Regions from separate parts of the Ensifer sp. VA4 genome, predicted to be linked through region 1. Evidence: riboswitches for the same ligand, from Rfam matches in the RefSeq annotation. Region 1 holds a riboswitch; the other holds the start of a gene.
The links. Region 1 has a riboswitch for FMN ahead of AC0C6X_RS21130 (6,7-dimethyl-8-ribityllumazine synthase). Riboswitches for the same ligand answer to the same signal wherever they lie in the genome.
Positions count from the first base shown of each region.

Region 2: linked by a shared signal. The riboswitch ahead of AC0C6X_RS10320 (DMT family transporter) and the one ahead of AC0C6X_RS21130 (6,7-dimethyl-8-ribityllumazine synthase) in region 1 are both predicted to bind FMN.

Region 1 covers NZ_JBVQPO010000012.1:43,063-47,995, reverse strand. The annotation lists gene AC0C6X_RS21150 (ABC transporter substrate-binding protein) at 1-560, shown strand, start outside; gene AC0C6X_RS21145 (ABC transporter permease) at 690-1,571, shown strand; gene AC0C6X_RS21140 (ABC transporter permease) at 1,568-2,350, shown strand; gene AC0C6X_RS21135 (ABC transporter ATP-binding protein) at 2,362-3,423, shown strand; FMN riboswitch at 3,547-3,696, shown strand; gene AC0C6X_RS21130 (6,7-dimethyl-8-ribityllumazine synthase) at 3,787-4,260, shown strand; gene AC0C6X_RS21125 (low temperature requirement protein A) at 4,704-4,933, opposite strand, start outside.
Region 2 covers NZ_JBVQPO010000005.1:190,492-195,424, forward strand. The annotation lists partial or broken gene AC0C6X_RS10315 (esterase-like activity of phytase family protein) at 1-983, opposite strand, end outside; gene AC0C6X_RS10320 (DMT family transporter) at 1,072-1,977, opposite strand; FMN riboswitch at 2,065-2,269, opposite strand; gene hupB (DNA-binding protein HupB) at 2,394-2,669, opposite strand; gene lon (endopeptidase La) at 2,890-4,933, opposite strand, start outside.

The DNA.
Region 1 (4,933 bases):
CGAACCAGGCGATCCTCGGCGTTCTCGCCGCCGGTCTCGCCAAGGGCGCGAAGGCGGGCAAGGAAGCCGGTGAGGCCGGTCTCGGCTACTTCGCCGAACTGAACAAGGCCGGCAACTTCGTTCCTGTCATCGGCAAGTCCGGCACGCTCGCCCAGGGCTCTACCCCGATCATCGTCGCCTGGGACTACAACGCCCTCGGCTGGGGCAAGACGCTTGCCGGCAACCCGCCGACCGAAGTCGTCGTTCCGGCCAGCGGCGTTCTCGCCGGCGTCTACGTTCAGGGCATCTCGGCCTATGCGCCGCACCCGAACGCCGCCAAGCTGTGGATGGAGCACCTCTATTCCGACGAAGGCCAGCTTGGCTGGCTGAAGGGCTTCTGCCACCCGGCTCGCTTCAACGCCATGGTCAAGGCCGGCAAGGTTCCGCAGGAACTGATCGACGCCCTGCCACCGGCTGCGTCTTATGAAAAGGCCTACTTCCCGACGCTCGAAGAAGTCGACGCCAACAAGGCTGCCGTCACCGGCGGCTGGGACGCCGTCGTCGGCGCGAACGTCCAGTAAGCCTTTCCACAGAGATGTCGCCCCGACCGGTTTTCCGGTCGGGGCACTTACGTTATTCGTAAGGAATTCAACTTCTTAGAACACCAATAACGCCCGCGTCGACAACGCGGCTTCAGGGGCGCGAACGGAATGTCATCTGCTAAACCCGACGCCAGCCCGCCGGCGCGTCGCCTGCCGCTTCACTGGCTGGGCATCGTGCCCTTTGCCGCCTTCGTGACGCTGTTTCTGATATTGCCGACGATGAAGATCGTGGTCGGTGCCTTTCAGACGCCGGACGGCAGCTTCACCCTCGACAACATCCGGGGCCTCTTCACGCCATCCATTCTTGCTGCCTATTGGATCTCCATCAAGATCAGCATCGCCTCGGCGCTTCTCGGCTGCCTGATCGGCTTTGCCATGGCCTCGGCCATCGTCTTCGGCGGCTTGCCGAAGGGTATCCGTAGCCCGCTTCTGACCTTTTCCGGCGTCGCCTCCAACTTTGCCGGCGTGCCGCTCGCCTTCGCCTTTCTCGCGACCCTTGGTCCGGTCGGCATCCTCACCGTCTTCCTGCGCTCGAACTTCGGCTTCGACCTTAGGATGCTCGGCTTCAACCTCCTCTCCTTCTGGGGGCTGACGATCACCTATCTCTTCTTCCAGATCCCGCTGATGATCCTGATCATCACGCCGGCGCTGGACGGACTGAAGCGCGAATGGCGCGAGGCCGCCGAAATCCTCGGTGCCACCGGTCTGCAATACTGGCGCATGGTCGCCTTCCCGATCCTGCTGCCGTCGTTGCTCGGCACACTGGCGCTCCTCTTCGCCAATGCCTTCGGCGCGGTTGCGACCGCCATCGCGCTCACCGGTTCGTCGCTCTCGATCGTGCCGATCCTGCTCTTCGCCCAGATCCGCGGCGACGTGCTCGGCAATCCGCATCTCGGCTACGCGCTCGCCTTCGGCATGATCGTCGTCACCGGCATTGCCAACGCGATCTACATCTGGCTCCGCGCCCGCAGCGAAAGGTGGCTGAAATGAAGAAGATCTGGGCCTGGGGCGCCCTCCTTTTCGGCCTCCTCTATTTCACCCTGCCGCTCATCGGCATGACCAACTTCTCGCTGAAGATGCGGCGCGGCGAATATTCCTTCGACGCCTACGGCAAGGTCTTCACCGATCCGCGTTTCCAGGAGACCTTCACCTATTCGGTGATGCAGGCGCTGTTCACCATCGTCTTCGGCGTGCTTCTCGTCGTACCGACCGCCTATTGGGTCCGGCTCAAGCTGCCGCGGTTGCGCCCCGTTATCGAGTTCATCACGCTGTTGCCGCTGGTCATTCCGGCGATTGTCATCGTCTTCGGCTATATCCGGCTCTACAACACCTCGAGCTGGCTGCCGCTGACCGGCACGGTCACCGGTACCAACATCCTCTTGATGTTCGGCTATGCGACGCTCGCCTTGCCCTACATGTACCGCGCAGTCGATACCGGGCTTCGGACCATCGATGTCGCGACGCTTACCGAAGCCGCCCAGAGCCTCGGCGCCGGATGGGCCACCATCCTGGCAAAGATCATCCTGCCGAACGTGCTCGTCGCGGTACTGTCAGGCGCCTTCCTGACCTTCGCCATCGTCATTGGCGAGTTCACCATGGCGGCGCTCTTGAACCGGCCGGCCTTCGGCCCGTACATGCAGCTTCTCGGCGCCAACCGCGCCTATGAGCCGGCCGCACTCGCCGTCATCGCATTCGGCATCACCTGGGGCTGCCTCGGCCTCATCCAGCTCGTCTCGCGCTTCCAGAAAAGCGCGCCTCCCAAGGCCTGAGGACCACACCCATGAGTTTCCTGTCACTCACCAGCTTAAAAAAATCCTTCGGCCCCGTTCAGGTCGTGCACGATTTCAACATGGACATCGAGAAAGGCGAGTTCGTCTCCTTCCTCGGGCCTTCGGGCTGCGGCAAGACGACGGTGCTGCGCATGATCGCCGGCTTCGAGACGCCGACCAGCGGCAAGATCGTCATCAACGGCCGCGACCAGAATTCGCTGAAGCCCAACCAGCGCAACATCGGCATGGTGTTCCAGGCCTATGCGCTGTTTCCCAACATGAACGTGCAGGACAACGTCGCCTTCGGCCTGAAGGTCGCGGGCGTCGACAAGTCGGAGATCGAGGCACGGGTGAAGCAGATGCTCGGGCTGATCAAGCTCGAGCATCTGGCGGACCGCTTCCCCTACCAGCTCTCCGGCGGCCAGCAGCAGCGCGTGGCCCTTGCCCGCGCCATCGCGGTCAAGCCGCAGGTGCTGCTGCTCGACGAGCCGCTTTCGGCGCTCGACGCCAAGATCCGCGTATCGCTGCGCGAGGAAATCCGGCAGATCCAGCAGCAGCTCGGCATCACCACCGTCTTCGTCACCCATGACCAGGAAGAGGCCCTGTCGATCTCCGACCGCATCGTCGTCATGAATGCCGGCCGCGCCGACCAGATCGGCACCCCCTTCGAGATCTACAACACGCCGTCAACGCGCTTCGTCGCGTCCTTCGTCGGCACGCTGAACATCATCGAGGGCAAGGTCACGGATCCCGCTTCCGGATCCGTGACGATCGGCAACCAGCAGGTGGCGCTCAAGGACCCGATTGCCGGCATGAAGGGCGGCGACAGCATCTCGCTGGCGCTGCGTCCCGAAGCGGGCTCGATCGCCGAAGGCGCGAAGGGCGATACCGCACTTGCCGGCGAGGTCGTCTCGACCAGCTTCCTCGGCTCGGTCATCCGCACGCGGCTGCGCGTCGGCGGCGACGTCATCTCCTTCGACATGTTCAACAATCCGGGCGTCACCCCGCCGGTCTCCGGCGACAACGTCACGCTGCGCTTCGCCGCCAAGGATCTGCTCGTCATTCGCGAGTGAGCGAGCCGGACGTCACCGGAACGATTTCTTCCGATGACGTCGGTCTCTGGAAAAATCTGTCGTGATTTCCGGCATTTTCGTCGCGACCTGCGTTTGACCGCGCACGGCCGAGCTATATAGTCGCGATGTTCTCAGGGCGGGGCGAAATTCCCCACCGGCGGTAGCGGCCGAAAGGCCGGAGCCCGCGAGCGCCTTAGGGTTTTACCCTGGGGGTCAGCAGATCCGGTCGAATTCCGGAGCCGACGGTCACAGTCCGGATGGAAGAGAGCAAGCAGGAACGTGGGCCCCGCGACGGGACCCACGCGCATGCATGTTCGCCCGACGGGATCATTGGAAACGCCAAACCCTGAAAGGCTTGAGACCATGACCATTCTTTCCCACCCCGCCGCCAAGATCGCGATCGTCCGTGCCCGCTGGCATGCCGATATCGTCGACCGCTGCGTCGATGCCTTCGTCGCGCAGTGGACGAAGCTCGGCGGCTCGGCCGCCGATGTCGAGATCTTCGACGTGCCGGGCGCGCTCGAAATCCCGCTGCATGTGCAGGCGCTGGCAAAGACCGGCCGCTACGCCGCAATCCTCGGCACCGCCTTCGTGGTCGATGGCGGCATCTACCGCCACGACTTCGTCGCCGGCACCGTGCTCGACGGCATGATGCGCGTACAGCTCGACACCGATGTGCCGGTGCTTTCCGCGGTGCTGACACCGCACAATTTCCAGGAAAGCGAACCGCTGATCGCCTTCTTCCGCGAGCACTTCGTCGTCAAGGGCACGGAAGCGGCCAATGCCTGCGCCCAGATCCTCGACGCCCGCGCCAAGCTGGCACTGGTCAACGCCTGACAGGGCGAGATCGCCAGACGTGCGGCTGCCCCTCATCCGGCTGCCGCCACCTTCTCCCCGCCAGCGGGGAGAAGGACACGCTTGGCGCGCTCGGCGCCTCCCGGTAGGCAACCGTTAAAGCCGCATTCACGGCGTCAACCACAACCATCCCGGCCAGCGGTGGATCGCGTCCCCTCTCCCCGCCTGCGGGGGGGGGGAGGGCTACAGCGCCGCGCGTCTTTTAAGACGCGCTAAGGTCGCTGTAGCACTTTGAATCGCTGCATAATTTTGTCCTTAAATCGATTCCGATTTAAGGAATTATGCAGTCGGGTGAGGGGCAATCCCACGCGAAAGCTGAACGGCCGCCCCCTGCTTGAATCAACCTCTGAAGCGCCTGAATCAATCCGGCAGCTCCAGCCAACAAACCCTTGTTTCGACTCCCGAATCCCGCCTACGGCACCAGCTCACCCATGCAGGCTGCGCTCCAGCGCCGCCATGCGGTGCCGGTGCCCTGCCACCTCGTAGCCGACGATGGTGACGACAGGCGCCAGCGTCAGGATGATCAGGCACGCCGCCATGTCGAGTCCGGCCATCGCCGCGGCCACGGAGGTCACCAGCACCAGCGCCGTGCCCGCGAGCAGCCAGAGATGCAGCCGATCCGTCTGCTGCAGCAGATAGGCGTACATCGCGTAGA
Region 2 (4,933 bases), on a different contig from region 1:
GCAATGGCATGCTCGAAGCTCGCACCCGATTCGTAGAGGACCTTGCCGGTCGTATCGAAGATCGTGAAACCACGTGAACCGCCTTCGTAATCGCCTTCGTTGGCGACGACGATCCGGTTGTCGTCGAGCCACTTCACGGCGTCCGGCTCGCGCTTGCGGCCCGGCTGTTCGTCCTTGAAGGCAATCGCACCGTTGCGCTTGGTGTCGATGTTCTTGAGGTCAACCGTGCCGGCGGAGAAATGCGTCTTCACCGTCGCGGTCTTGCCGTTGATGATGACGATGTGGTTGTTTTCCTGCAGCGTCAGCGCAATCTCGTCTTTGCCGTTGAAGGAGACGAATTCCGGCTCCGGATCCTCGCCAGCGATTTCGGCAAGACCTGTCAGCGTCACACGCTTCAGCGAGCCGCAATCGGCGATACCGTCCTTCAGCGACAGGATGACCAGATCGCCAGCCGGCATCTGCGGGATCTTGCCTTCGTTCACTTCCTCGTCACGCTCGTTTTCGATGGCAATCGCTGCAAGCGTGCGATCCTTGTTGACGGCGACCGAGTCCGGCTGACCGCCGAGGTCACAGGTTGCCGCAACTTTCTTGGAGGCGAGATCGACCACGGCGAGAAGACCGGAGGGCTTGACGAAGCTTTCGCGCGTGTTGACCGCAACGAGCGCCTTGGCGCCGGCAACGGTGACGGAGGTCGGCTCACCATCGAAAGAGATCGTGCCGGCAGCCTTCGGCGCCTTGGCATCGGTGATGTCGATCAGGCCGACGCGCTTGCCCGGGCTGTCCGAATAGATCAGCGTATTGCCGTCCTCGCTGGCCGCGATGATCTCGGCCGACGTCGGCGCCTTGCGCGCGTCACCCTCAGGCAGATTGTCGGCAACGGCGAAGGATGCAATCCGGTTGAATACGGGCTCGGCCGCCGCGGGAAAAGCCGCGGAAGTGAGAAGGACGGCGGCAAATACCGCCACGCGCGATGCATTGGTCATAAAATCCCCCATGGACACTACTGAAAAACATGGGGTTTCTGCGCGACGGGGATGACAGCCGAATGACAGCCGAACGGTTTTGCACCACTCAGGCGGCGGCGGTCTCCCGCTCGCGCCTGATCTCGTTGCGCATGATGAACAGCGAGGCTGCGAGGATCAGCACGGCACCGATCCAGAGATAGCCGGTCGGCGCGTAGCCGAAGACCAGCCAGCCGGCGAAAACATTGAGCGGCAGCTTCAGATCATCGAAGGGCTGCACATAGGCTGCGTCAGCGACCGTGTAGGCCAGTGTCAGCAGATACTGCGCAAAAACGGTCAGAACCCCGGCGAGCACGAGAAGGCCGAGTGCCGCGCCGTCCGGAACCGCAAAACCAGCCGCGAGCGCAATGACGCCATTGATCGGGGTCAGGAGGACAAGCAGCCAGATGGTGATCGTCTCTGGATGCTCGCTGCTCGTCAGGCTCTTCGTGATGAGCGACGACGCGCCCCAGAGCAACGCGGAGACGATCGGCAGCAGGGCCGCCCAGGTGAAGCTGGCCGACCAGGGATCGAGAATGATCATGGCGCCGGCAAATCCGACCGCCGTCGCAGTCCAGCGCGCCGGGCCGACCCGTTCGCCAAGAAACAGGCGAGCGCCGAGGATGATGAAGAAGGGCGAGGTCATGACCAGGGCGATCGCCTGCCAGATCGGCACGTGAGCGAGGCCGGAGACCCAGGTCCCGACGCCGAAGGCGGCGAGCGCCACACGCACCACGTGGCGCCAAGGGTAATCGGTGCGCATCGCCGAAAGACCCGCACGACGCAGGAACGGCAGGGAAAACAGGAAGGCGAAGGCGTATTGCCAGAAGGCCGTTGCGGCGGCGGGAAAGCCGAGCGTCATCGTCAGCCATTGGGTGACGACGTTGAGGCCGGCGAAGGCAATGCCGGCCAGCACCATGAAGCCGGCTCCGGCCATGGCACGCGAGGAGGAAAAACCGAGGGAAGTCTGATTCATGTCATGTATCCTGAAAAATGGACAAACACAAATCAGGACGCATGAGCGCACGGCACGACGCCGGGCAGCCCTGCCCTTCGCACCGACGACCATTCTCTTTCATCCGGACTATGACCGTCGGCTCCGGAGTTGCACCGGATCTGCTGACCCCTACCCCTGTTCCAGGAGAAAGGCGCTCGCGGGCTTGGGCCACCGCATAGTGTTACAGCGACCTTAGCGCGCCTAGAAAGACGCGCGGCGCTGTAGTGCCCTTACCGCCGGTGGGGACTTTCACCCCGCCCTGAGAATGGGCAAGCCGTAGAGCAAATGGCGGGAGGCTGCAAGGGCCGCCCTTGAAATGCAAAAGGGTCCGGCTTTCGCCGAACCCTCGAATACCTGGACTGCCGGCCTCGTGTCCGGCCGCCAAGCAAATCTGATCAGCCGTTGACGGCGTCCTTCAGGCCCTTGCCGGCCGTGAACTTCGGCACGTTGCGAGCCGGGATATCAACTTCCGCACCCGTGGACGGGTTGCGGCCCTTCGAGGCTTCGCGGCGCGAAACCGAGAAGTTGCCGAAGCCGACCAGGCGAATGTCGCCGCCGTTCTTCAGCTCGCCCTGGATGGTCTCGAAAACTGCATCAACTGCAGAAGATGCGTCGGTCTTGGAAAGTCCGGCCTTCTCAGCAACGGCAGACACGAGCTCATTTTTGTTCATGTTTCCACCCCTTTCAGATTGGTTCGAAACGACTGTGTTTTAAGGCGCGGCGGCTTGCGCATCGCCCGCGTCTTGCCTTTCCCAATTGCGCCTAATCCCTTGGAATGCAAGGCTTGCGGCGTGCTTTTATAACAAAAAAGACCGGCCAAAGGCCGGTCTTCCCAATTTTTCTGCAAAATGGGCGCCGCGTGAGGGCGCGGCGCCCATTGCCTGGCACTTTTTAGTGGGCGATCGAAGAACCTGCTTCGTCCTGCGAATCAACCGCTGCGACGGTCGCCGGCTCGTTTGCCGGGTCCCAGTCGATCGGCTCCGGCCTGCGCACCAGAGCGTGTTCGAGCACTTCGCCCATCCGCGAAACCGGGATGATTTCGAGCGCGTTCTTCACGTTGTCCGGGATCTCGGCGAGATCCTTGGCGTTCTCTTCGGGGATCAGCACCTTCTTGATGCCACCCCGGAGAGCCGCGAGCAGCTTCTCCTTGAGACCGCCGATCGGCAGCACTCGGCCGCGCAGCGTGATCTCGCCGGTCATCGCCACATCCTTGGAGATCGGGATGCCGGTCATGATCGATACGATCGCGGTTGCCATGGCGACACCGGCCGACGGACCATCCTTCGGCGTTGCGCCTTCCGGCAGGTGCACGTGGATGTCGCGCTTGTCGAACAGCGGAGGCTCGATGCCGAAGTCGATCGCCCGCGAACGGACATAGGACGCCGCCGCCGAAATCGATTCCTTCATCACGTCACGCAGGTTGCCGGTGACCGTCATGCGGCCCTTGCCGGGCATCATGACGCCTTCGATCGTCAGCAGCTCGCCGCCGACCTCTGTCCAGGCAAGACCCGTGACCACGCCGATCTGATCGTCGCGTTCGGCTTCGCCGTGACGGAAGCGCGGCACACCCAGGTAGTCGTTGATGTTGTCCGCCGTGACTTCGACCGTCTTGGTCTTGCCCTTGATGATCTCGGTCACCGCCTTGCGGGCGAGCTTCATCAATTCGCGCTCGAAGTTACGGACACCGGCTTCCCGCGTATAGGTCTGGATGACCGCCATCAGGGCCCCGTCGCTCACGGAGAACTCCTTCGGCTGCAGCGCGTGGTCGCGGATCGCCTTCGGCAGCAGGTGCCGCTTGGCAATCTCCAGCTTTTCCTCTTCGGTATAGCCGGCGATGCGGATCACTTCCATGCGGTCCATCAACGGTGCCGGAATGTTCAGAGTGTTGGCCGTGGTGATGAACATCACGTTGGACAGGTCGTATTCGACTTCCAGGTAGTGGTCCATGAAGGTCGCGTTCTGTTCCGGATCCAGCACCTCGAGCAGCGCCGAAGACGGATCGCCACGGAAATCCTGACCCATCTTGTCGACCTCGTCGAGCAGGAACAGCGGATTGGAGCGCTTCGCCTTCTTCATCGACTGGACGATCTTGCCGGGCATCGAACCGATATAGGTACGGCGGTGACCGCGGATCTCGGCTTCGTCACGAACGCCGCCGAGCGCCATGCGCACATATTCGCGGCCGGTCGCCTTGGCGATCGACTTGGCGAGCGAGGTCTTGCCGACGCCCGGAGGGCCGACGAGGCACAGGATCGGGCCCTTGATCTTCGACGAACGCGCCTGCACGGCGAGATATTCGACGATGCGTTCCTTGACCTTGTCGAGACCGAAGTGATCCGTGTTGAGCACGTCCTCGGCATGGTTCAGGTCGCTCTTGATCTTCGACTTCTTGCCCCAGGGCAGGCCGAGCAGCCAATCCAGATAGTTGCGAACCACGGTCGCTTCCGCGGACATCGGGCTCATCTGGCGCAGCTTCTTGAGTTCCGCATCGGCCTTTTCCCGCGCTTCCTTGGAGAGCTTCGTCTTGGCGATGCGTTCCTCGATCTCGGCCATCTCGTCGCGGCCATCTTCGCCGTCGCCGAGTTCCTTCTGGATCGCCTTCATCTGTTCGTTGAGGTAGTATTCGCGCTGGGTCTTCTCCATCTGGCGCTTGACGCGCGAGCGGATGCGCTTTTCGACCTGCAGGACGGAGATCTCACCTTCCATGAAGCCGAGCGCCTTTTCCAGGCGCATCTTCACGCTGGTGGTCTCCAGCATTTCCTGCTTCTCGACGATCTTGATCGACAGATGCGAAGCGACGGTATCGGCAAGCTTCGAGTAGTCTTCGATCTGGCTGGCGACGCCGACGACCTCGGGGGAGATCTTCTTGTTGAGCTTCACATAGCTTTCGAACTCGGAAACGACCGAGCGGCTCAGCGCCTCGATCTCGACCGGA